3 linked regions of the Formosa sp. Hel1_33_131 genome follow. The protein of the gene in region 2 binds, or shares a complex with, the protein of the main gene of each other region. Links are inferred from orthologs where the notes say so. Each region holds a gene or a part of one and is shown on either strand. Other genes may lie near its edges.

Region 1 (7,744 bases), 190 kb from region 2 along the record:
CCTTAGGAATCTTGCGTCTTTGGGTCATATCAATACTTGAAAATTCATATACTTTTGGATCGCGTTCCAAAATGAAATCTTTAAAAGCAAAGGTTTTAGAGTAATCTAATTGTGATTGGTAATTGGAGGTAGTGCCATCGCCATCAAACATCGGCTCACAAATATCAAGAGATTGAGTAGCCAAAGCAATGTCGAAACTATCGGTGGCACTGCACATGGCAAACATAAAACCACCTCCCAAAACATACTCTCTAATTTTCTGGGCGACTGCTAGTTTTTCTTCAGAAACTTTATCGTATCCTAAACTCGTGGCGAGTTTTTCGGCGGTTTGTTGTTGCTCAATATACCAAGCTGCATTTCTGTAGGCTCTATAGAATTTACCATATTGTCCTGTAAAATCTTCGTGATGGAGGTGTAACCAGTCATAAAGCAATAAAGCATCACTCAAGACTTCGGTGTCGTAAATAATTTCGTAGGGAATTTCTGCATAAGTCAAAACCATGGTCACAGCATCGTCCCAAGGTTGTTTCCCACTGGGAGAATAGACCGCAATTTTAGGTGCTTTTTCAAGAATGACTGCATCCATATTTTTACTCGGACTGCTTATTTCAAGAAGAATGGCTTCGGCTTCGGCATCACTAATTAGTTCGTAAGAAACCCCTCGGATCAGGCATTCTTTTTCGATGGCGTCTATGTAGGGTAACAAAAAAGAACCGCCTCTGTAATTGAGAAGCCATTTGACATTTTCTTGTTTATGTAAGGTCCAATACGTAATTCCGTATGCTTTCAAATGATTTTTTTGACTCTCGGCATCCATCGGAATGAGAATGTACGAGGCATGAATTTGAAAGGATAGTGCTAAAAAAAGACTCAGTAATTCGTGTTTCATCCCCTAAATATACTCAAAAAAATGATCTAAAATGGTTTAATAAGGCGTATCATCATCAGAATCTCCAAATGCATCACTTGGATCGACCCTAAAATTCTCCTGTTTAAAGGTGTCATCATTCGCAGCCGCATTCATTTTGGAATGAAATTCGGTATCAAATGGGGAGTCAAAATCATCGAGATTATCAAACTTCCCTAAATGTCCAATGAATTTCAGACGGATATTTTCGAGCCCGCCATTACGGTGTTTTGCAATGATAAATTCCGCTTGACCTTCTGAAGGGGTGTGTTGCTCATCATCCCACTCATCAATTTTATAATATTCGGGACGGTAAATAAAGGATACAATATCTGCATCTTGCTCAATGGCTCCTGATTCTCTCAAATCCGATAGCAACGGACGCTTGCTCCCTCCACGAGTTTCCACGGCTCTAGACAATTGCGATAATGCAATTACAGGGATGCTTAATTCTTTTGCGAGGGCTTTCAAGTTTCGAGAAATCATAGAGATTTCTTGTTCACGATTTCCACTTTTTTGAGACCCACCAGCAGTCATCAATTGTAAATAATCCACTACAATAAGTCGGATTCCATTTTGTGAAGCCAAACGGCGTGCCTTTGCTCTTAAATCAAAAATAGATAAGGAAGGGGTGTCATCTATATATAAAGGTGCTTTTTCGAGTGCTTTTACTTTAACATTCAACTGCTCCCATTCGTGTTTTTCGAGGCGACCTGTTCTTAGTTTCTCAGAGTTTAATCCTGTTTCAGAAGAAATCAAACGTGTGATTAATTGCACAGACGACATCTCTAATGAAAAGAACGCTACAGGAATGTTTTGAGTGACGGCAATGTTACGCGCCATGGACAGTGTCAAGGCTGTTTTTCCCATACCTGGACGGGCTGCGATGATAATCAAATCACTTTCTTGCCAACCCGACGTGAGTTTGTCTAATTTATCAAATCCTGAAGGGACTCCAGAAAGTCCTTCTTTGTTGGATATTTCTTCAATTTTTTTCTTAGCTTGAAATACTAAATCTTGGGCTGTTTCCGTCGATTTTTTAATATTTCCTTGGGTGACTTCATACAATCGTGATTCGGCCTTGTCTAATAAATCAAAAACATCTTTGGTTTCATCAAAGGCATCTTCTATGATTTCATTTGAAATTTTAATTAAACTTCGCTGAATAAATTTTTGTAAAATGATACGTGCATGAAACTCAATATGTGCCGATGAAGATACTTTTTGAGTCAATGATATAAGGTAGAAATCCCCTCCTACTAAATCAAGTTTTGAGTTTTTACGTAATTGAGTTGAAACTGTTAATAAATCTACAGGTTCACTGTTTTCAAATAATTGAAGAATCGCTTCAAAAATATATTGATGGGCATCTTTATAAAAAGCATCCATACTAAGAATATCGATGACTTCATCGACTCCTTTTTTATCAATCATCATGGCCCCAAGAACAACTTCTTCCAAATCAGTCGCTTGTGGTGGGATTTTTCCTTTTTCCAAGCTAATGAGCGTGCTTTTGTCTTTTTTGTAAACTTTTACTGGTTCTGGTTGCTTCATCTAATTTTATTCAATGTTTTTTAACGGTCCTATAAGATCGCTATGAATCATTACTTTGGTAATACTATTTTAAAGGGGGCTTGTTTAACGCTTACGAAAGTACTTAAAATATGAGTATAAATCGTATTGTAAAGGTAAGGGATACTCAACAATTGAACTGTTTATAAGTTCAAAATATTGTTAATAAGCATCAAAAAAGTCAAGTGAAACACTTGACTTAATTTTTTATAAGATGAAGTCTATAACTTAATCTTTATAAACCCCCATTTGAGAGTACTTATCCATACGTTGATCTACCAATTCTTTTGGTGATAAGTTTTTAAATTCATTATACGACTTCACAATCGTATTGGAAACTGTAACAAATGTTTGCTCCCGATCTTTATGAGCACCTCCCAGTGGTTCTTTTACAATTTCGTCCACCAATTTCATTCGCTTCATATCTTTAGCGGTTAGTTTTAAGGCTTCAGCTGCTTGCTCTTTATATTCCCAACTTCTCCATAAAATAGAAGAGCAGGATTCTGGTGAGATCACTGAGTACCACGTATTTTCTAACATCAAGACTTTATCTCCTACCCCAATTCCGAGGGCGCCTCCAGAAGCACCTTCACCAATAATGATGGTGATGATTGGGACTTTCAAACGGGTCATCTCAAGAATATTTCGAGCGATGGCTTCCCCTTGTCCGCGTTCCTCCGCTTCCAATCCAGGGTATGCACCAGGGGTGTCAATTAACGATACGACAGGAATTCCAAATTTTTCAGCAGATTTCATCAAGCGCAAAGCTTTTCGATACCCTTCTGGATTTGCCATTCCGAAGTTTCGGTATTGACGGGTTTTGGTGTTATATCCTTTTTGTTGACCAATGAACATAAAACTTTGATCGCCAATTTTTCCCAATCCGCCAATCATTGCTTTATCGTCCTTAAAATTACGATCGCCATGAAGCTCCAAAAATGAATCTCCACAAATTGCGTTGATATAATCTAAGGTATAAGGTCTGTCGGGATGTCTCGACAACTGTACGCGCTGCCAAGGTGTTAAGTTTTTATAAATATCCTTTTTGGCAAGGTCCAGTTTCTTTTGAATCTGAATACATGTTTCAGTGACATCTACATCACTCTCCTCTCCAATAATTTGACATTTTTGTAATTGATCTTCTAGTTCCTTTATAGGCAACTCAAATTCTAGATATTCCATAGAAATTCAAGATTAGTTTTTAGTTAGTGTACAAATATAAAACTTTAATAGGTTTAAATAGATTTCAAAGCTTAGATTTTGGATTTATTGATGTTTTTAAACATGGCATTAAGAAGTACAGTGGAAATTATAAGGGCTGCACCGATGTAAAATAGCGGTCGCATGGTTTCTGTTTGTGGAAATAATATCACTGCAAGTACAATTCCATAAATGGGTTCTAGGTTATAAGTAAGCACCAGAGTATAAGGGGTGATGTGTTTCATCACATGAATGGAGGCTATAAATGCATAAGCTGTACAGATGGATGCTAGAATAAAGAGACATATCCAATCGGAACTGCTAAGCTGAAAATAAGAGGCGTCAAATCCATCTCCTGTAAAGGCAATAAAAATAGACATAAACAAAACGCCACTTACAAATTCATAAAATGAGATGACACTGGCTTTATATTTTTTTACAAATTGCCCATTGAGAACAGCAAAAAGCGTAGAAAATAAGGCCGAGGAAATGCCAAGGGCTATTCCTAAAAGATATTGTAACTCCGTTTGTGTGATTAAGACAACCCCTGCAATGACAATGAATCCAAATATAATTTCATAGCCGATAATTTTACGTTTGTAAAACAAGGGTTCTATCAGAGAGGCAAAAAAGGCACCTGTAGAAAACATGGCAAGGGTGATAGAAATATTAGAGGCTTTGATGGCGGCAAAAAACGTGATCCAATGCAAGGCGATGATCACCCCCGCAATTGAAAATCTAATGACTGCCTTTAGCGGTACTTTAAGCGACATCTTTTTAAACTTGATAAACAGAAACATGAGGACGCCTGCGATGGTCATTCGGTACCAAACCAAAGAAATTGCCTCTATCGAAATGAGTTCTCCTAAAATAGCTGTAAATCCCGCAATGAGCACCAAAAAATGAAGGTGGAGATAGTTTTTGAGTTTATCGCTTTGCATTGTACAAGAGGTAAATTGCTAAACTTCCAAAGACAATGTTTGGAAACCAAACGGCCAATAATGGAGAAAAATCAGATTGCTCCGCCATCACTCCAAAGACTTTATCGAAAAATACATAAATCATAGCAATGACTATTCCGAATGCTAAATTAACACCCATCCCTCCACGGCGTTTGACAGAAGATACTGCAACAGCAATAATGGTGAGTATAAAAACGGATACTGGTAAACTCCATTTTTTATATTGCACTACTTTATAACGGTTGATATTAGAAGACCCACGTACTTCTTCACGAGCAATAAATGTCATTAACTCTCCATAGGTCAGTGTTTCAGCAACGTACATTGGGGGGGTTAAATCTTGCAAGTCAAAACTGAAAATGGTGTCTTTTTTACGAATGTATTCAAGTTGATCTTCGTTTTCACCTATGGTTCTTAAATTATAATTTGTCAATTGATAGGTACTGTCTTTTTCGATATAACGAATTTGAGAGGCATGAATTTTGTAGGCTAACTTATTACCTTCAAAATGTTCAAGGGTGAAATTATTTCCCCGCTTTGCCTTGGTGTCAAAATTACTAACATAAATGTAATCATTATCATTTATTTGTCGGTAGATGTGTTGGGTTTCAACAACTTTATTACTGTTTAGATACTTGTATGTAAATTCATTAAATCCTTTACTGGCAATAGGTGCCCAGTACATTCCTAGCATCAATGCGAGGCCTGCAACAAAAGTAGCTCCAATTAAATAGGGTCGTAAAAACCGTGAGAAAGATACACCTGAACTCAAAAACGCAACAATTTCTGTGTTGTTGGCGAGTTTGGACGTAAACCAGATGACCGATAAAAATAAAAACAACGGAAATAAGAGGGTGGCAAAATATATTGTGAAATCAAAATAATAAGAGACGACTTCTGGAAAAGGGACTTCATACTCTAAAATACGATCAATTTTTTCAGCAAGATTGATCGTAATTCCGATAGGAATAAACAGTAATAACATCATGAAAAATGTAAACAAATACCGCTTTAATATGTACCAATCTAGAATTTTCATACGCCTATAAACGATTATCCATTTGTTTGACCATCATGGCTTTCCAAGTTCCAAAATCACCTGCTAAAATATGCTTTCGAGCTTCGCGAGTCAACCATAAATAAAAGCCTAAGTTATGAATTGTAGCGATTTGTTTTCCTAATAATTCGTTAACACTGAACAAATGTTTTAAATATGCTTTTGAATATTCGGTGTCTACAAAGGTAATTCCCATCTCATCAATGGGAGAAAAATCATCTTTCCATTTTAGATTTTTAATATTTATAGAGCCATGGGCTGTAAATAACATTCCATTTCTAGCGTTACGCGTTGGCATCACACAATCAAACATATCAACACCCAAAGCAATGTTTTCTAAAATATTGATTGGCGTTCCTACACCCATTAAATAGCGGGGTTTATCTTCGGGAAGAATTTCGCAAACTACATCGGTCATGGCATACATTTCATCTGCTGGCTCTCCTACTGACAGTCCGCCAATGGCATTCCCTACCGCGCCGGCATTGGCGATGTATTCAGCTGATTGCTGTCTTAAATCTTTATAGGTACTTCCCTGAACAATCGGGAAAAACGCTTGATCAAAACCGTATTTTAAGGGTGTTTTATCGAGGTGATTTATACAACGGTCCAACCAACGGTGCGTCATGTACATCGATCGTTTTGCATAGTTATAATCGCAAGGATAGGGCGTACATTCATCAAAAGCCATGATGATATCGGCGCCAATACTGCGCTGAATTTCCATCACATTTTCTGGTGTAAAGGTGTGCATACTGCCATCAATATGACTTTTAAATCGGACGCCTTCTTCTTTAATTTTTCGATTGGCAGAAAGGGAATACACTTGATACCCTCCGGAATCCGTCAGAATATTGCGGTCCCAATTCATGAATTTATGAAGTCCCCCTGCTTTTTCTAAAATATCTATTTGAGGGCGAAGGAATAAATGATAGGTATTTGCTAAAATAACATCTGGATTGATGTCATTTTTAAGTTCGCGTTGGTGCACACCTTTGACAGTTCCCACGGTGCCTACTGGCATAAAAATGGGAGTTTCAATCACGCCGTGATCTGTTGTTATGGTGGCTGCACGCGCCTTCGTATCCGTGTCTTTTTTTAGTAAATCGAATTTCAAACTCTTAAATTACAAGGTTAATGGTGAATTTTTTTTAGGATATAAAAATAACTTTAATACCCTAAGCACAAAAACTTCTGATGGCTATTATTTCTTCGGACGCGGCTTGTAGTTGATTAAGTAATCGCCTTTGGGCGCACCTTCATCAAACGAGCTGCCTTTTAGGAGTACACGAGTTTGTTCGCGAGCGTCTTGATTGCTCCAACCTTCGTACTCCATTCTATAAATTGCAGAAAATAATTGTGCACGACCCACCCCATGATAGCAATGAAGCAATACAGGATAGTTAGACGGATCGTCCATGATGGTTAAGAATTTATCAACTGTTTCTTGTGTTGGCACTTGATCGGTTCCTAGGTTAAAATAAGTCACTCCTTCAAGCTTTTCAACGGCTTCTTTTTCAGCAGTGAGTTCTTGAGGAATTTCTGGATTATTCACCTTGTCAGTGGTATGAGGAAAACGTAAATCGATTACACTATTGATTTGGTGATCTTGAATGTATGTTGCGATTTTCTCAGGAGGAATTACCCCTGATTTATAAACTTTATTTTCTGAAATTTCTTTGAAATTATAATTGATATGTACATCGTACACATATTTTGAAACACCTATCACAATCACACTTAAAAGAAAGAGTCCTATTTTTTTCTTCATCACTATTCTATTTTAATTATAAATTTCTATCAATAATTCGTTCAAAATAATCTTTTAAAAATGCTTTACAAGCCAACTCAACAGCGTCCATTTCTTCAGTACGGTTTGCTATTAAATTTGTTTCCAGCTTTAAATCATTTATATCATAAAAACCAATGGCTTTTGCTCCGTCAAAGATACAAATTATATTCCCCTTACTGTATTGATAATTTTGCCCGTTAAAATTCATCACATAAGGGGGCATTCTGTCAACACTACTATCCACTAAACTACGC
Region 2 (7,623 bases):
TAAACGTTCCCATACAGTTTGAAGCGGCAGACAGGGTCTTTTTTAAATCCACATACGTAATATTAACCCGTGTGTGAGATCCCATACTTGCTTGTACAACTTTAGGATTATAGCAGTCAACAGTGGCTTCACTACAGACTAAATTTTCAATCCCAAACCAATCACAAAGGCGAATAATCGTTCCTAGATTTCCAGGATCATTAATATCATCAAGTGCTACGACAAGGCCTGACCAATCTACAGCAATTGGGGTTGGAATTTTGAAAGTCGCCAGTACTTTGTTGGGAGTACTGAATCCACTAATTTTTGCAAGTTCTTTGGAATCTACTTTGGTGAGCTTCTGATTGTATTGAGAAAAACGATCGTCTATAGAAAAAATAGCATCTAATTCGTAGTCGGAGTTTAAAAACTCTTCAACAACTTTGATCCCTTCCACAACAAACAACTGGTGTTGGGTTCGAAACTTTTTTTGCTTCAAACTCGTGATTAACTTTATTTGGCTTTTCGTTAACATCTAAAAAACGTACTTTTGATTATTATTAATTTAGACAGTAAAGCTAAATTTTATTTATTGATTGTTGAAGAAAACTCTGATAAAAATAATCGTTGTATTTGTAATGACTTGTTTTTTTACGGCATGTAATGTTGTAAAACGGGTTGAGGCTACCGATTATTTGTTGACTGAAAACAGTTTCTACATCAACGGTCAGAAGAAAAAATCAGAGGAACTCAACAATTTATCTTTTCAGAAAAAGAATGCTGCACTGCTTGGAATTCCCTTGCGATTGCATATTTATAATTTAGCACGCCCCCACAAAGATTCGCTCTTTGAGGCTTGGCTTCAAAAAAATCCCAAACGAAAACAACGTTTAATTTCTAAACTTTCAGAAAAACAACTCAATCAGTTAAAAACCTCATCGCTAGGGTTAAATCGATGGTTGAAAAATACGGGGGAAGCACCTATACTTTTAGATTCTTTAAAAATAAATAAAACGAAACTAAACTTAGAACGCTATTATTTTGCAAATGGGTGGTTTGACAGAACTGTTGATTTCAAAGTGGATACTGTCGGATTAAAAAGAGCTGCATTAAGGTTTGAGATCGAGACTGGAACCCCTTATGAAATTGGAGAAATTTCGGAACGGATTGACTCCCCAGTAATCGATACTTTATATGCGAATTTAAAATCAGGTTCTTATCTAAAAACAGGTGAGCAATTTAAAATATCAAATTTTGACAACGAACGAAGCCGTCTGACCACGGCATTTAGAAACTCAGGAGCTTACCATTTTGCAGAAGAATATATCCGCTACGAAAATGACACGATTGGAATAAAAAATAAGGTAAATGTTAAGATGAAAATTCAGGATCGGATTATTCGAAATGACGATTCCATTGTACGTGTGCCGTTTCAAACCTACCGAATTAAAGCTGTGAATATTTATACGGATGCTACTTTTGAAAACCGTTCAAAAACTGTTTCAGATTCTGTAAGTTACAACAACTATAATGTGTATGCTTATAAAAAATTAAAGTACAAACCTGAAGCGTTAACCGATGCCGTACTGATCACAAAAGGGAGTGTGTTTAAAGACTTGGACCGCGCACGCACCTATCGCTACCTGAACGAACTAAGAACGTTTAAATACCCTAACATTGAATATGTAGAAAACCCACAAGATACCACGCTGACTGCTAATATTTATTTAACCCCAAAGGAAAAGTACGGTTTAGGGTTTGATGTGAGTGTTTCACAAAGTAACATACAAAAAGTAGGACTATCCTTTACGACGGGCGTTGTCATTCGCAATATTTTTAAAGGAGCAGAAACCCTTCAAATTTCGGCATTGGGAGCTATTGGAGCATCAAAAGATGGTGCAAGTGCAGAGGATGGTTTTTTTGATATAAATGAGCTTGGAGCTGACATCAAAATAAATATTCCTCGTTTGTTTTTTCCGCTGAATACCGACAAAATTATTCCAAAATATATGTCTCCTAGTACACAAATTAGTACAGGATTTACAGGACAAACAAATATTGGTTTGGACAAACAAACTTTTAATAGTGTTTTTAGTTATAAGTGGTTTCCGTCGGAAAAAGTCACAAACACACTTGATTTAGTCAACTTACAATACGTGAGAAACCTGAATCCAACCAACTATTTTAGCGTGTATCAAAACTCCTTCAATCGGCTTCAATCCATTGCTCTTGAATCCTATACAACCCCAAACGAATTTTTGAGTACTAACAGCAATGGACAACAATCTTTAATTGAATCGCGCGCGGATGAATTTATCAATTTAGTGAATTCTGATCTTGCATATAAAACCTCCAACCCTAATGAATATCAAACGGTTCGGAACATTCAGGAACGAAAAAGCCGATTGGTTCAAGACAACTTTATTCTGGCAAGTAATTTTAATTATGTTCGAAACAGCCGAGAAAACCCTTTCGATACTGATTTCTCAATTTTTAGAGTAAAATTTGAACTCGCTGGAAATTTGCTTTATACCGCATCAAAATTATTGAATCTTGAAAACAATTCGGAAGGTGCATATAAAGTAAGTGGTGTTCCTTTTTCTCAGTATATTAAATCCGAAATAGACCATATTAAACTTTGGGATTTAGGCCGTAGTAATGTGTTGGCTTTACGCAGCTTTTTTGGAATCGCAATCCCCTTAGGAAATGCGACAAGCATCCCGTTTTCTAAAAGTTTTTTTGCAGGAGGTTCCAACGACAACAGAGCATGGACGGCTTATAATTTGGGCCCTGGAAGTTCTGACAATAACAATGAGTTTAACGAAGCAAATATGAAACTTGCTTTTAGCTTGGAGTACCGTTACAACTTATTTGGAAATCTGAATGGTGCCTTTTTTATGGATGCTGGAAACATTTGGAATGTCTTAGATGATGTCACAGACACCAAGGCTACTTTTGACAACCTTAAATCTTTAGAAGATATTGCGATAGGTGCAGGAATCGGATTGCGTTACGATTTTAGTTTTTTCATACTAAGGTTTGATACCGGCTTTAAAGCCTATGAACCTACTTTTGGAGATCAAAATCGTTGGTTAAATAACTTCAATTTTAGCAATGCCGTTTACAACATTGGGATCAATTATCCGTTTTAGAAATTCCAGATTAGCTATATCGTTTTCGTATAATAATCGGCTAATCACATCCAATAAACTTTCCGAAATTATTTAAAATCACTACTTTTACGGCTACAACAAAAACAATCAAAATGAGTCACAACATTAAACCAGGCGTTGCTACAGGACGCGAAGTTCAAGAGATTTTTAAACTTGCTAAAGAAAAAGGATTCGCCCTTCCAGCGGTGAATGTTATTGGCTCAAACACAATTAACGGTGTTCTTGAAACTGCAAAAGAATTAAATGCTCCCGTAATTATTCAGTTTTCTAATGGCGGTGGACAATTTAATGCCGGAAAAGGTCTTTCTAACGAAGGTCAAAAAGCAGCAATTGCAGGATCCATTGCAGGTGCTAAACACATCCATGAAATGGCGTTAGCTTATGGCGTTCCTGTCATTTTACACACGGATCACTGTTCGAAAAAATTATTACCTTGGATTGATGGTTTATTAGATGCGAGTGAAGTTCATTTTGCACAAACTGGCAAATCATTATACAGCTCTCACATGATTGATTTATCTGAAGAGCCGATTGAAGAAAATATCGAAATCTGTAAAACTTATTTAGAGCGCATGTCCAAAATGGGGATGACACTTGAAATTGAATTAGGAATTACAGGTGGTGAAGAGGATGGAGTTGACAACAGTGATGTTGATGTTTCAAAATTATATACTCAACCCGAAGAAGTTGCTTATGCTTATGAAGAGCTTAGTAAAGTGAGTGATCAGTTTACGATTGCGGCTGCTTTTGGAAATGTGCACGGTGTGTACAAGCCCGGTAATGTAAAATTAACTCCGAAAATTCTTAAGAATTCTCAAGAGCACATTACTGAAAAGTATGGTGTTTCAGAAAACCATATTGACTTCGTATTTCATGGTGGATCTGGATCAACTGTCGAAGAAATCAGAGAAGGAATTTCGTATGGTGTGATCAAAATGAATATCGATACAGATATGCAATACGCATTTATGACTGGAATTCGTGACGATTTCAAAGCAAACGAAGCTTATTTAGCAGCACAAATCGGAAATCCTGACGGTAGTGATGTTCCAAATAAAAAATATTATGACCCGAGACGTTGGTTACGTGAAGGTGAAAAAGCATTCATCGCTAGACTTAAAAAAGCATTTGAGGATTTAAATAATGTCGATACATTATAAAATTTGTGTAGTTTTGTACTTTAATTTTACCGTTTAGACACTAATATATGGCTTGGTTCAAAAGAAAAGACAAAGGAATTCAAACACCTACAGAGGCAAAACGTGACACACCCAAAGGGCTTTGGTACAAATCCCCTACTGGTAAAGTCATTGAGACGGACGAATTAGAAAGAAATTTCTACATCAGTCCAGAAGATGGTTACCACGTACGCATAGGAAGTAATGAATACTTTGAGATGCTTTTTGATGATAATACATTCAAAGAGTTGGATCCGAATATTACTTCCAAAGACCCTTTAAAGTTTGTAGATAACAAGGCTTATACAGATCGCCTGAAGGCTGCGCAAGCAAAAACAAACCTTAAAGATGCTGTACGAACGGCTGTTGGAAAATCCAAAGGGAAAGAGCTGGTCATCGCTTGTATGGACTTTAGTTTTATTGGAGGCTCAATGGGATCTGTTGTTGGAGAAAAAATTGCTCGTGCTGCGGATCATGCGCTTCACAACAATTTACCTTTCATGATTATTTCTAAATCTGGAGGTGCTCGAATGATGGAAGCTGCTTTATCGTTAATGCAACTGGCTAAAACTTCTGCGAAACTCGCACAACTCGCCGATGCGAATATTCCTTATATTTCTCTATGTACCGACCCCACTACTGGTGGAACGACGGCTTCATTTGCAATGTTAGGCGATATTAATATTAGCGAACCTGGAGCGCTCATTGGTTTTGCAGGCCCTCGTGTGGTTAGAGACACTACTGGTAAAGAATTGCCAGATGGATTTCAAACGGCCGAATTTGTAAAGGAACATGGATTTTTAGATTTCATCACTCCGCGTAGTGAACTAAAAAATAAAGTGAACCAGTACATTGATTTAATTTCAAATCAACCCCTTAGAGCTTAAGTAAACAAAGTATAAAAATCATAGATGCAATAATTATAATACCTTTGTTGCATCATTACTTTAAATATTATTAACCAAAATAACCAATACGATGAAAACTTTTACAAAAATTAGTATGTTACTGCTTGCAATGATTACAATTTTCTCTTGCAACAAATTAGATGAATTAACAGAGTTTGATATTACCCAAGATTTTTCCACAGCTGTTAATGTGAATGTTGTTGAAGATTCCGCTGGAGCTGCTCAAACTTGGTCGCAGTCCTCAACAATCAACCTAGCAACAAATGATGAAATTCAATCAAATTTAGATTTGATTCAAGATGTTAAGCTTAACTCTTTAACGTTTAAAGTTATTAATTTCACAGGCGTAGAAGGTGCGATTGCGACAGAAGCTTCTATAAGCTTTGGCGATACTGTAATTGCAGTTGCTGACATCACCCTTGAAGACAGTACGACTATTTACTCTATTGGAAGTTCTTCAGAACTAAATGCAATTGCAAACGATTTAAAAAACGCGACTCAAATTTCAGCAACGGTAAGCGGTACTGTGACAAGTACACCCGTACAATTTGATGTTTTCATATCTCTAGATGTGACGACCACTATTGATGTCTTGTAATTAGACGTTTTATCACAAGCATAAAAAACGAGCCTTTGGGTTCGTTTTTTTTGGATTAAAGTCACTAACTAAAGTCCATTGATGCACCGAAATAAAAAATAAAACGACAAGGCTTAAATAAGCGAAAATCACTATATTTGCAACTTAATTACGATAGACGTAGTTAACGCATAAAAATTATTTAAATAATATTGGAATGTATTTAACGAAAGAAGCTAAAGAGAAACTCTTTAAAAAACACGGAAAAGATGCCAAAGACACGGGATCTTCAGAAGGACAAATTGCACTATTCACAGAAAGAATCAATCACTTAACTGAGCATTTAAAACAAAATCGTAAAGATTACAACACAGAACGCTCATTAGTTAAACTAGTTGGAAAACGTCGCTCATTATTAGACTACTTAATGAAGTCAGATATCTTGAGATATCGTGCGATCGTCAAAGAATTAGGATTAAGAAAATAAGATTACAAACCACGCTTTATGCGTGGTTTTTTAAGTTTTAACACTTTTATAGTTCATAAATAATAGAAGAAGCTAATTAGAGTTTTTCATTGGTCACACCACACAACGACAACAACACAACACCAATGTTTAATTAGAACAAAAAATTATGATACCAAAAGTATTTAAAGAGGTCATTGACCTCGGCGATGGAAGAGAAATCTCTATCGAAACGGGCAAGCTCGCAAAGCAAGCCCACGGATCCGTAGTCGTACAAATGGGGAAAGCCATGTTGTTATGTACTGTGGTCTCAAACTACAAACAATCGGATGTCAACTTTTTACCTTTAACGGTAGATTATCGCGAAAAATTTGCAGCAGCAGGTCGTTATCCAGGTGGATTCTTCAAAAGAGAAGCACGCCCTAGTGATGGAGAAGTTTTAACGATGCGTTTAGTGGATCGTGTATTACGTCCATTATTCCCTAAAGATTACCACGCAGAAACACAAGTAATGATTCAGTTGATGTCTCATGACGAAGATGTGATGCCCGATGCTCTTGCAGGTTTAGCGGCATCTGCAGCCATTCAATTAAGTGATTTCCCATTCGAATGTCCAATTTCTGAAGTACGTGTTGCTCGTGTAAATGGTGAATTCGTAATCAACCCAAGCCGTGCACAATTGGTAGATTCTGATCTTGAAATGATGATCGGTGCCTCTGCAGATTCTGTGATGATGGTAGAAGGTGAAATGGATGAAGTTTCTGAAGAAGAAATGGCAGACGCTATTAAGTTTGCACATGAAGCTATTAAGATTCAAGTTGCTGCGCAAGTACGTCTTGCTGAAGCATTTGGAAAGAAAGAAGTTCGTGAATATGATACTGCTGAAGTCAATGAAGACTTAGAGCAACGTATTCATGCTTTAGCGTATGACAAATGTTATGCGATTGCTAAAAAAGGAACTTCAAAAGCAGAACGTAGCACTGCATTTGCTGAAGTTAAAGAAGATGTGAAAGCTTCTTTTACTGAAGAAGAAAATGAAGAATTTGGTCACTTGGTTAGCGGATACTACAGTAAAGCTGAAAAAGAAGCCGTACGTGAATTAACACTGAGTGAAGGTGTTCGTTTGGATGGACGTCAAACAGATGAAATTAGACCAATTTGGTGTGAGATCGATTACTTACCTTCTACACACGGTTCTGCAATCTTCACACGTGGAGAAACGCAAGCATTAGCAACAGTAACTCTTGGAACTTCCAGAGATTCAAACAAAATTGATATGCCTTCTTATGAAGGTGAAGAGAATTTTTATTTACACTACAACTTCCCTCCTTTCTGTACGGGT
Region 3 (7,639 bases), 450 kb from region 2 along the record:
TACGCTGGAGTTAAGAGAATTTATGAAGTGCTATATTGAAGATGGCAAAGAAATGGTGTCCGCTGCTGCTGCACAGGTTCTAGAAAAAACGACAACTCAATTGGACGGTGCTTATGAATCTTTAGACGATACCTCAAAAGAGATTATAAATATTTTAGAAGAACACATAAAGCCAGCCGTTGCCAGTGATGGTGGGAACATTTTATTTGAGTCTTACGATGCCGCAACAAAAACGGTAAAGGTCATTTTACAAGGCGCTTGTAGCGGTTGTCCATCCTCTACCTATACGCTCAAAAGCGGTATTGAAGCGATGTTAAAAGAGATGTTAGCTGGCAGAGTGGAAATCGTAGAAGCTATTAATGGATAAGAAGTTCCGAGACTTCTTTTCCAATCGCGCTGCCAATAGCGATGCCCATGCCTCCCATTCGAACCCCACAATAGACGTGGTTTGAGAGCTGCTTTACAATTGGTTTTTTTTGAGATCCAACGCCCATAATCCCCGACCAGCGGTATTCTATTTCAAATTCCCTGTCGGGTAGAATTGTGTTTTTAAGCAGTGCTTCTAAAGCATTTTGAATCCGATCCGTTTGAGAAAACTCTGTGGTATTCTCTGTATTAAAATCTAAATTTCGACCGCCCCCTAATAAAATACGATTGTCTATATTTCTGAAATAATAATACCCACAATCTAAATGAAACGTCCCTTTAATATGTAAGTTTTTTAACGGCTTGGTAATTAGAACTTGAGCACGCGCTGGCTGCACATCTTCATTGATTAGTTGTTTTGCAAACCCGTTCGTTGTTAAAATCAATTTTGAAGAAGAAAACTCAAAATGATTTGTTTTGATATCGACTCTATTAGACTGTTCACTATAGGTTTCCACAGTGCTATTGTTTAAAATAATGACACCTTGCTCTTGAACTTTTTTAATTAACGCCTGCATCATTTTTCCGGTATCTATTTGACCTTCAAACTGATTTCGTATGTAGTTGTTTTGAATGCCTGCAAAATCAAAACTGTTAGACACATTTGAAAATACATCAGCTTTAAAAATTGGTTTTAGAAGACTATTGACTTCCTGCATGTTTTTTAAACAGCGATCATAAAGACTGCGGTCTTTTTCTAAAAACAATTCATACCCTCCCAACTGCTGATACGATAGTGCGTCATCTCCAAGAGTATGCCTCAAAAGCTGAAGTCCCCTATGACGTTGGTTGAGAAGTTCTACAACTTCTTCTGTGGTATGTGATTCTAAATCCTGTAAAATTTCACTTAAACTCCCAAAACAGGCAAATCCAGCATTTTTAGTACTTGCCCCTTGAGGAAACAGTCCTTTTTCAAGAATGACTATTTTGGCATTAGAGGCCTTTTTTTTAAGATGGAGTGCCGTACTTAAGCCCACAATTCCGCTTCCAACAATTGTGTAGTCGACATTGTTTAGCCACGTTTTTAGTTCCCAATAGGATAAATTCATGAGCTAAAATTACAATTTTTAATTGGAGTATTTTACACTGGGTTTAGAATAAAAAAAAACTCCGAATCAGATTCGGAGTTTATAATTTAAGCGTCTTCAACAACTTTCATTGTGAAGTCTTCCATGAATTTAGTGGTATAATTACCTGATATATAATCAGGATGGTCCATCAACTGACGGTGAAATGGAATGGTTGTTTTGATGCCTTCAATTACAAATTCATCCAACGCACGTTTCATTTTACTAATCGCTTCTTCTCGTGTTTGAGCGGTCGTGATAAGTTTCGCTATCATAGAATCATAATTCGGCGGAATACTATAGCCTGCATATACATGAGTATCTAAACGAACCCCATGCCCACCAGGAGAATGTAAGGTTGTTATTTTACCCGGAGACGGTCTAAAATCATTAAACGGATCTTCTGCGTTAATTCTACATTCAATGGAATGTAAGTTTGGTGTGTAGTTTTTTCCAGAGATCAACACTCCTGCTGCTACGGATATTTGCTCCCGTATCAAATCAAAATCAATCACTTGTTCTGTAATTGGGTGTTCTACTTGGATACGCGTATTCATTTCCATAAAAAAGAAATTACGATGTTTATCCACTAAAAACTCAACTGTTCCAGCACCTTCATACTTGATATATTCAGAAGCCAACACAGCGGCATCACCCATCTTTTTCCTTAGAGCAGTCGTCATAAAAGGCGACGGCACTTCTTCTGTTAATTTTTGATGACGGCGTTGAATCGAGCAATCTCGCTCAGACAAATGACAGGCTTTTCCATTAGAATCCCCTACAATCTGAATTTCGATATGTCTTGGCTCTTCAATGAGTTTTTCCATGTACATATCGTCGTTTCCAAACGCTGCTTTCGATTCTTGTCTGGCAGCATCCCAAGCCTCTTTAAGGTTTTCTTTTTTCCAAACGGCGCGCATTCCTTTTCCACCACCTCCAGCAGAAGCTTTTAGCATGACAGGATACCCCGTTTCTTTAGCTACTTTGATACAGTCTTCAAAAGTTTCAATCACTCCTTCACTTCCAGGAACGCAAGGAACACCGGCAGCTTTCATGGTTGCTTTGGCATTGGCTTTATCACCCATGCGGTCAATCATATCTGGAGAAGCACCAATAAATTTGATACCGTGTTCTTCACAGATTTTAGAAAACCGAGCGTTTTCAGATAGAAATCCATAACCAGGATGAATAGCATCGGCATTGGTAATTTCTGCAGCGGCAATGATATTAGAAATTTTTAAATAGGATTCGCTACTGGCTGCAGGTCCGATACAAACCGCTTCATCTGCAAATTTTACATGCAGACTTTCAGAATCTGCAGTCGAATATACAGCAACGGTTTGGATGCCCATTTCTTTACACGTTCTTATAACTCTAAGAGCTATTTCGCCACGATTGGCTACTAGTATTTTTTTAAACATACCTTTTTACGCTTTAAAAATGTAAACTTATTATTATGATGGGTCAACTAAAAATAACGGCTGGTCAAATTCAACTGGAGTTGCGTCATCCACAAGGATTTTTACAATCTTACCAGAAATTTCTGACTCTATTTCGTTAAATAGTTTCATGGCTTCAATGACACAAAGCACATCGCCTTCTGAAATTGTTTGACCAACTTCTGCAAATAATGGTTTATCTGGAGAAGGTCTTCGGTAGAAAGTTCCAATAATTGGAGATTTTACCGTAATGTATTTTGAATCTTCCGATACGACGGGTGCTGCTATTTGAACCTGAACAGGGGCTGCCTCATGTGGTGCTGGTGCTGCTTGCTGCATTGGAACCGCAGTTTGTTGAACAACAGTAGTCATTGAGTCCCCAGAACCCGTTTTGATGGTGATTTTGAAATCATCCGTTTCTAATTTCACTTCGCTTGTACCTGATTTAGCTACAAATTTGATTAAATTTTGAATTTCTTTTAAATCCATAATTACAGTTTTATTGTTTGGTTAGTTAGTTTATACATTTAGGAATTATACGCCCATTTAAGGTATATAGACCCCCAATTAAATCCGCCACCAAATGCAGCGAATATTAGATTATCTCCTTTTTTTAATTTTGATTCGTAATCACTTAATAACAATGGAAGGGTCCCAGAAGTTGTGTTGCCATATTTTTCAATATTCATCATCACTTTTTGGGGGTTCAAATTGATTCTGTTTGCGGTAGCATCTATAATTCGTTTGTTCGCTTGATGCGCTACCAACCAGTCAATCTTATCATTGTCTAAATTATTGCGTTCTAATATTTTTTCGGTGGCATCTGCCATGTTAAATACCGCGTTTTTAAAGACTGTTTTTCCATCCTGAAACACATACTGTGAGTGGTCTTTCAGAGATTCTTCTGTGATGGCATTGGCTGATCCGCCATGCGTGGCACGTAAAAATTCACGTCCAGATCCGTCACTTCTAAGGTATTCATCTTGAACTCCAAATCCTTCTTCGTTAGGCTCAAAAAGAACGGCTCCTGCCCCATCTCCAAAAATGATGCACGTTGCTCGATCTTCATAACTGATCATTGAAGAATTTTTATCTGCGCCAATTAGCAGTACTTTTTTATGCTTACCAGATTGTATATAGCTTGACGCGACAGACATCCCGAATAAAAAACTGGAACAGGCAGCGTCTAAGTCAAATGAAAAAGCATTGGTCGCCCCAATTTCAGATGCAGTGTAAGCAGACGTTGAAGCTGCTTTCATGTCGGGGGTAGCCGTTGCCACAACGACAAGGTCTATCGTGGTTGGGTCTAAATTATTTTTTTGGATAAGGTCTTTAGCGGCTTGTATTGCTAAAAACGAGGTGCCTTTATTGGCTCCTTTAAGAATTCTACGTTCTTTAATTCCTGTTCTTGATGTGATCCACTCATCATTCGTATCAACCATCGTTTCAAGAATCTTGTTGGTTAATATAAAGTCTGGCACATAGCCACCTACGGCGGTTATAGCTGCTGAGATATTGGTCATAAAGTCTATTTTTTAACTTGGTGATTTTCAACGGAATTGTGTCGAAAACAACCAAAAAACGTTTCAAAAATAACCTTTTTTGGTTAAAAAAGCCCAAAAAATCATTTTTATTGCGTTTTTAGAGAAAATCTTGTGAAACAAAAAAAACGCTCTAAAAGAGCGTTTTTAAATACTGTATGTAAAATTACCTAGGCTGCGTTTTCTTCCGCTGCTGTAGTATCTACTAAGACTTGTCCTCTGTAGTATAATTTACCTTCATGCCAGTGCGCTCTGTGGTATAAGTGCGCTTCGCCAGTTGTTGGGCAAGTTGCTATTTGAGGCGTAGTTGCCTTGTAATGGGTACGTCTTTTATCTCTTCGTGTTCTGGAGATTTTTCTTTTAGGATGTGCCATTTTCTATATTATTTATCCGTTAGTAATTTTTTTAATGTGTCCCAACGAGGGTCTATATCTTCTTGTTGAGGTTTATTTTCTAAGCTTTGTGGGCTTAATGTTTCAAGTCTTTCAAGTATATCTGAGTCTATAGTTCCATCTTCTACTCCCGGATGAATCCGTTTTTGAGGAAAGGACAGAATAATTAATTCATAGATGTTGTGTGCGACATTAATTTCGTATTCGGCATGCGGGATAATTAAAATCGCCTCATGTTCGTTATTATACTCATTTCCAAACTGAACAACTAAATCAAAACTGGTGTTAACCGCCTGATCAAAAGGCTCGTTTGTTAAGTCACAATCTACGTTAATCGTTCCTTCTGCTAAAAATTTCAACTCTAAAAAGGTTGATTTTTTTTCAAGGTTTAGAACAATTTTAACGCTTACATCGTTAAACTCATCATATTCAAAATGCTCAAAGAACTTATAATCAATTTCGTACTCGTAAACGTGCTTACCAAGCTTTAGCCCTACAAACTGTATGTCAAATGCTTTTAGTGGCTTCATGGTCTCGCATATTTGAGCCTGCAAATATATAAAATTTTATTAAGGCTAACAGCATAGCGTCTCATTTTTTATTTACGTTTTTTTGGCTGCCTCAATAATGGGTTTGAAGTGAGGCTTTGATTCATTTTTCGATTTCTAAAAATAGACATTCCCGAAAAAATAGCTTCTTTAAAAGAGGTGATATCTGCCTCGCCTTTGCCAGCGATTTCATAGGCCGTTCCATGATCTGGTGAGGTGCGAACTTTATTGAGTCCCGCCGTGAAATTGACCCCATTTCCAAACGCTAGCGTTTTAAAAGGAATCAACCCTTGGTCATGATAGGTGGCTACGATCGCATCAAAGTTTTTGTAATTTTTAGAACCAAAAAAACTATCCGCCGAATAGGGTCCATACACAAGCTTTCCTGTCTTTTTGATGGTCTCTAGGGCAGGGCGTAAAACCGTGTCGTCTTCGCTCCCAATCACTCCATTATCGCCTGTATGGGGATTGATCCCTAACACAGCGATGCGTGGCATTCGGATGCTAAAATCCTGTACTAAGGATTTGTATATAATTGAGATTTTCTTTTCTATCAGCTCCGCTGTGATTTGATTTGAGACTTCACTTACGGGAACGTGGTCGGTTAATAAGCCTACTTTAAGATCGTCCGAAACCATAAACATCAAGCTATCGCCTTCGAGTTCTTGGGCTAAATAATCTGTATGCCCCGGGAATTTAAAGGCGTCTGATTGAATGTTATGCTTGTTGATTGGTGCCGTGACCAATACATCAATTTGATCATTTTTAAGATCTTCAACCGCCGCTTGGAGCGATTTTATAGCATATTCACCAATTTTCGGGTCTTCTTCTCCAAAATTTATTTTAACATCTTCATGCCAAACGGAAACCACATTAACTTTAGAGTCCACGGCTTGACTTGCCTTTTGAATTTTATTAAAATCTAGGGGACTCTGAAAGTGTCTTTTGAGAAATGCCACTGTTTTTACAGAAGCATAAATGATAGGCGTACAAAATTCAAGCATACGATTGTCTTCAAAAGTCTTGATGACCAACTCACCTCCTATACCATTTAAATCTCCTATAGAAATTCCAATTTTTATTTTTTCTTCTTTTTCCATTAAAAGTGACGTGTATGTTTGTAATTTTGAATTTACAAATTTAACGAATTAAAAGTATGTTTACGGGAATTATTGAAGATTTAGGGATTGTAAAAAATTTAGTGAAGGAGAATGACAACTTACACTTAACAATTCAAAGTGTGTTAGCGCCAGAATTAAAAATCGATCAAAGTGTGTCCCATAACGGGGTGTGTCTGACCGTCATAGCCCTGACTGAAAACAGTTATACTGTGACGGCAATCAAAGAAACTTTAGACAAAACCAACCTCAACGTTTTAGAAATTGGAGCGACTGTAAACTTAGAACGCGGATTAAAACTTGGCGCACGATTGGACGGCCATATGGTTCAAGGGCATGTCGATCAGATTGGAACCTGTACCAGTGTCAAAACCCAAAATGGGAGTTGGGTGTATTCGTTTAAATACGATGCTTCTTTAGGAAATCTTACGATTGAAAAAGGCTCGGTTACCGTCAACGGCGTGAGCTTGACCGTTGTAAATTCTAAAGATGGTGGCTTTAGCGTGGCGATCATTCCTTATACCTATGAACACACTAATTTTAATCGTTTTGAAGCAGGTACGGTTGTGAATTTAGAATTTGATGTGATCGGAAAATATGTCGCTCGCCTGCATAATGCACGCTAACTTATTTAAGGAGTTTTTTATTCTGAACTTCGAGTAATTGTTTGATGTCTGACAATAACTGAATGTCTGCAGGGGTGGGAACTGTCGCGTCTTTAACATCATCTGCTTTTGTTTTGAGCTTGTTAATGAACTTTACAACAATAAAAATGGTAAACCCAACGATTAGAAAATCGAGAATGGTTTCGGCAAACAAGCCATAATCCAAAGACACTTGACTGGTGGTTTCTGTGGCGGTTCTTAGAATGAGTTTCTTTTCTTGAAAATTAATTCCATCTGATAAAAGCGACAAGGGCGGTAAAATGATGTTTTTTACCAAAACATTAATCACGGCGTTGAAGGACGCCCCAATAATAATTCCGATCGCCATATCAATCATATTTCCTTTAACCGCAAAATCTTTAAATTCTTTAAATAGTTTCATTTTAATTATTTTATTATTAATTACTGGTTTTTACCACCTCAACAGCAGTTGTAAATACGAG

The links. The genes of interacting proteins can lie anywhere in the genome.
Region 1: the proteins of accD (region 2) and FORMB_RS02185 are in contact, whole or in part, in a solved structure (PDB 8UXZ), measured with the Escherichia coli proteins. The link is inferred for Formosa sp. Hel1_33_131 from one-to-one orthologs.
Region 3: the proteins of accD (region 2) and accB are in contact, whole or in part, in a solved structure (PDB 8UXZ), measured with the Escherichia coli proteins. The link is inferred for Formosa sp. Hel1_33_131 from one-to-one orthologs.

What each region holds. Positions count from the first base shown.
Region 1 is NZ_CP017260.1:508,156-515,899, forward strand. What follows is about bases 1,685-4,555. They hold FORMB_RS02185 (acetyl-CoA carboxylase carboxyltransferase subunit alpha), read right to left. Parts: upstream 3,662-4,555; coding sequence 2,708-3,661; downstream 1,685-2,707. Other genes in these bases: dnaB (replicative DNA helicase), read right to left, coding at 1,685-2,461; FORMB_RS02190 (DMT family transporter), read right to left, coding at 3,733-4,555. Outside these bases: FORMB_RS02175 (asparagine synthetase B), read right to left, coding at 1-817; more of dnaB, read right to left, coding at 926-1,684; more of FORMB_RS02190, read right to left, coding at 4,556-4,620; FORMB_RS02195 (LptF/LptG family permease), read right to left, coding at 4,607-5,680; tRNA guanosine(34) transglycosylase Tgt, read right to left, coding at 5,685-6,815; FORMB_RS02205 (dual specificity protein phosphatase family protein), read right to left, coding at 6,903-7,469; FORMB_RS02210 (LTA synthase family protein), read right to left, coding at 7,486-7,744. UniProt on the Escherichia coli protein: Component of the acetyl coenzyme A carboxylase (ACC) complex. First, biotin carboxylase catalyzes the carboxylation of biotin on its carrier protein (BCCP) and then the CO(2) group is transferred by the carboxyltransferase to acetyl-CoA to form malonyl-CoA.
Region 2 is NZ_CP017260.1:692,574-700,196, forward strand. Bases 3,539-6,288 are described here. They hold accD (acetyl-CoA carboxylase, carboxyltransferase subunit beta), read left to right. Parts: upstream 3,539-4,359; coding sequence 4,360-5,217; downstream 5,218-6,288. Other genes in these bases: fbaA (class II fructose-bisphosphate aldolase), read left to right, coding at 3,539-4,312; FORMB_RS03085 (hypothetical protein), read left to right, coding at 5,309-5,836; rpsO (30S ribosomal protein S15), read left to right, coding at 6,033-6,288. Outside these bases: FORMB_RS03065 (TrmH family RNA methyltransferase), read right to left, coding at 1-514; translocation and assembly module lipoprotein TamL, read left to right, coding at 618-3,131; more of fbaA, read left to right, coding at 3,245-3,538; more of rpsO, read left to right, coding at 6,289-6,302; FORMB_RS03095 (polyribonucleotide nucleotidyltransferase), read left to right, coding at 6,451-7,623.
Region 3 is NZ_CP017260.1:1,145,080-1,152,718, forward strand. The notes cover bases 1,685-4,450. They hold accB (acetyl-CoA carboxylase biotin carboxyl carrier protein), read right to left. Parts: upstream 3,422-4,450; coding sequence 2,948-3,421; downstream 1,685-2,947. Other genes in these bases: accC (acetyl-CoA carboxylase biotin carboxylase subunit), read right to left, coding at 1,685-2,914; FORMB_RS05090 (beta-ketoacyl-ACP synthase III), read right to left, coding at 3,460-4,450. In the rest of the region: FORMB_RS05070 (NifU family protein), read left to right, coding at 1-367; FORMB_RS05075 (NAD(P)/FAD-dependent oxidoreductase), read right to left, coding at 357-1,475; more of accC, read right to left, coding at 1,562-1,684; more of FORMB_RS05090, read right to left, coding at 4,451-4,455; rpmF (50S ribosomal protein L32), read right to left, coding at 4,644-4,847; FORMB_RS05100 (YceD family protein), read right to left, coding at 4,856-5,395; 4-hydroxythreonine-4-phosphate dehydrogenase PdxA, read right to left, coding at 5,464-6,513; FORMB_RS05110 (riboflavin synthase), read left to right, coding at 6,570-7,157; large-conductance mechanosensitive channel protein MscL, read right to left, coding at 7,159-7,578. UniProt on the Escherichia coli protein: This protein is a component of the acetyl coenzyme A carboxylase complex; first, biotin carboxylase catalyzes the carboxylation of the carrier protein and then the transcarboxylase transfers the carboxyl group to form malonyl-CoA.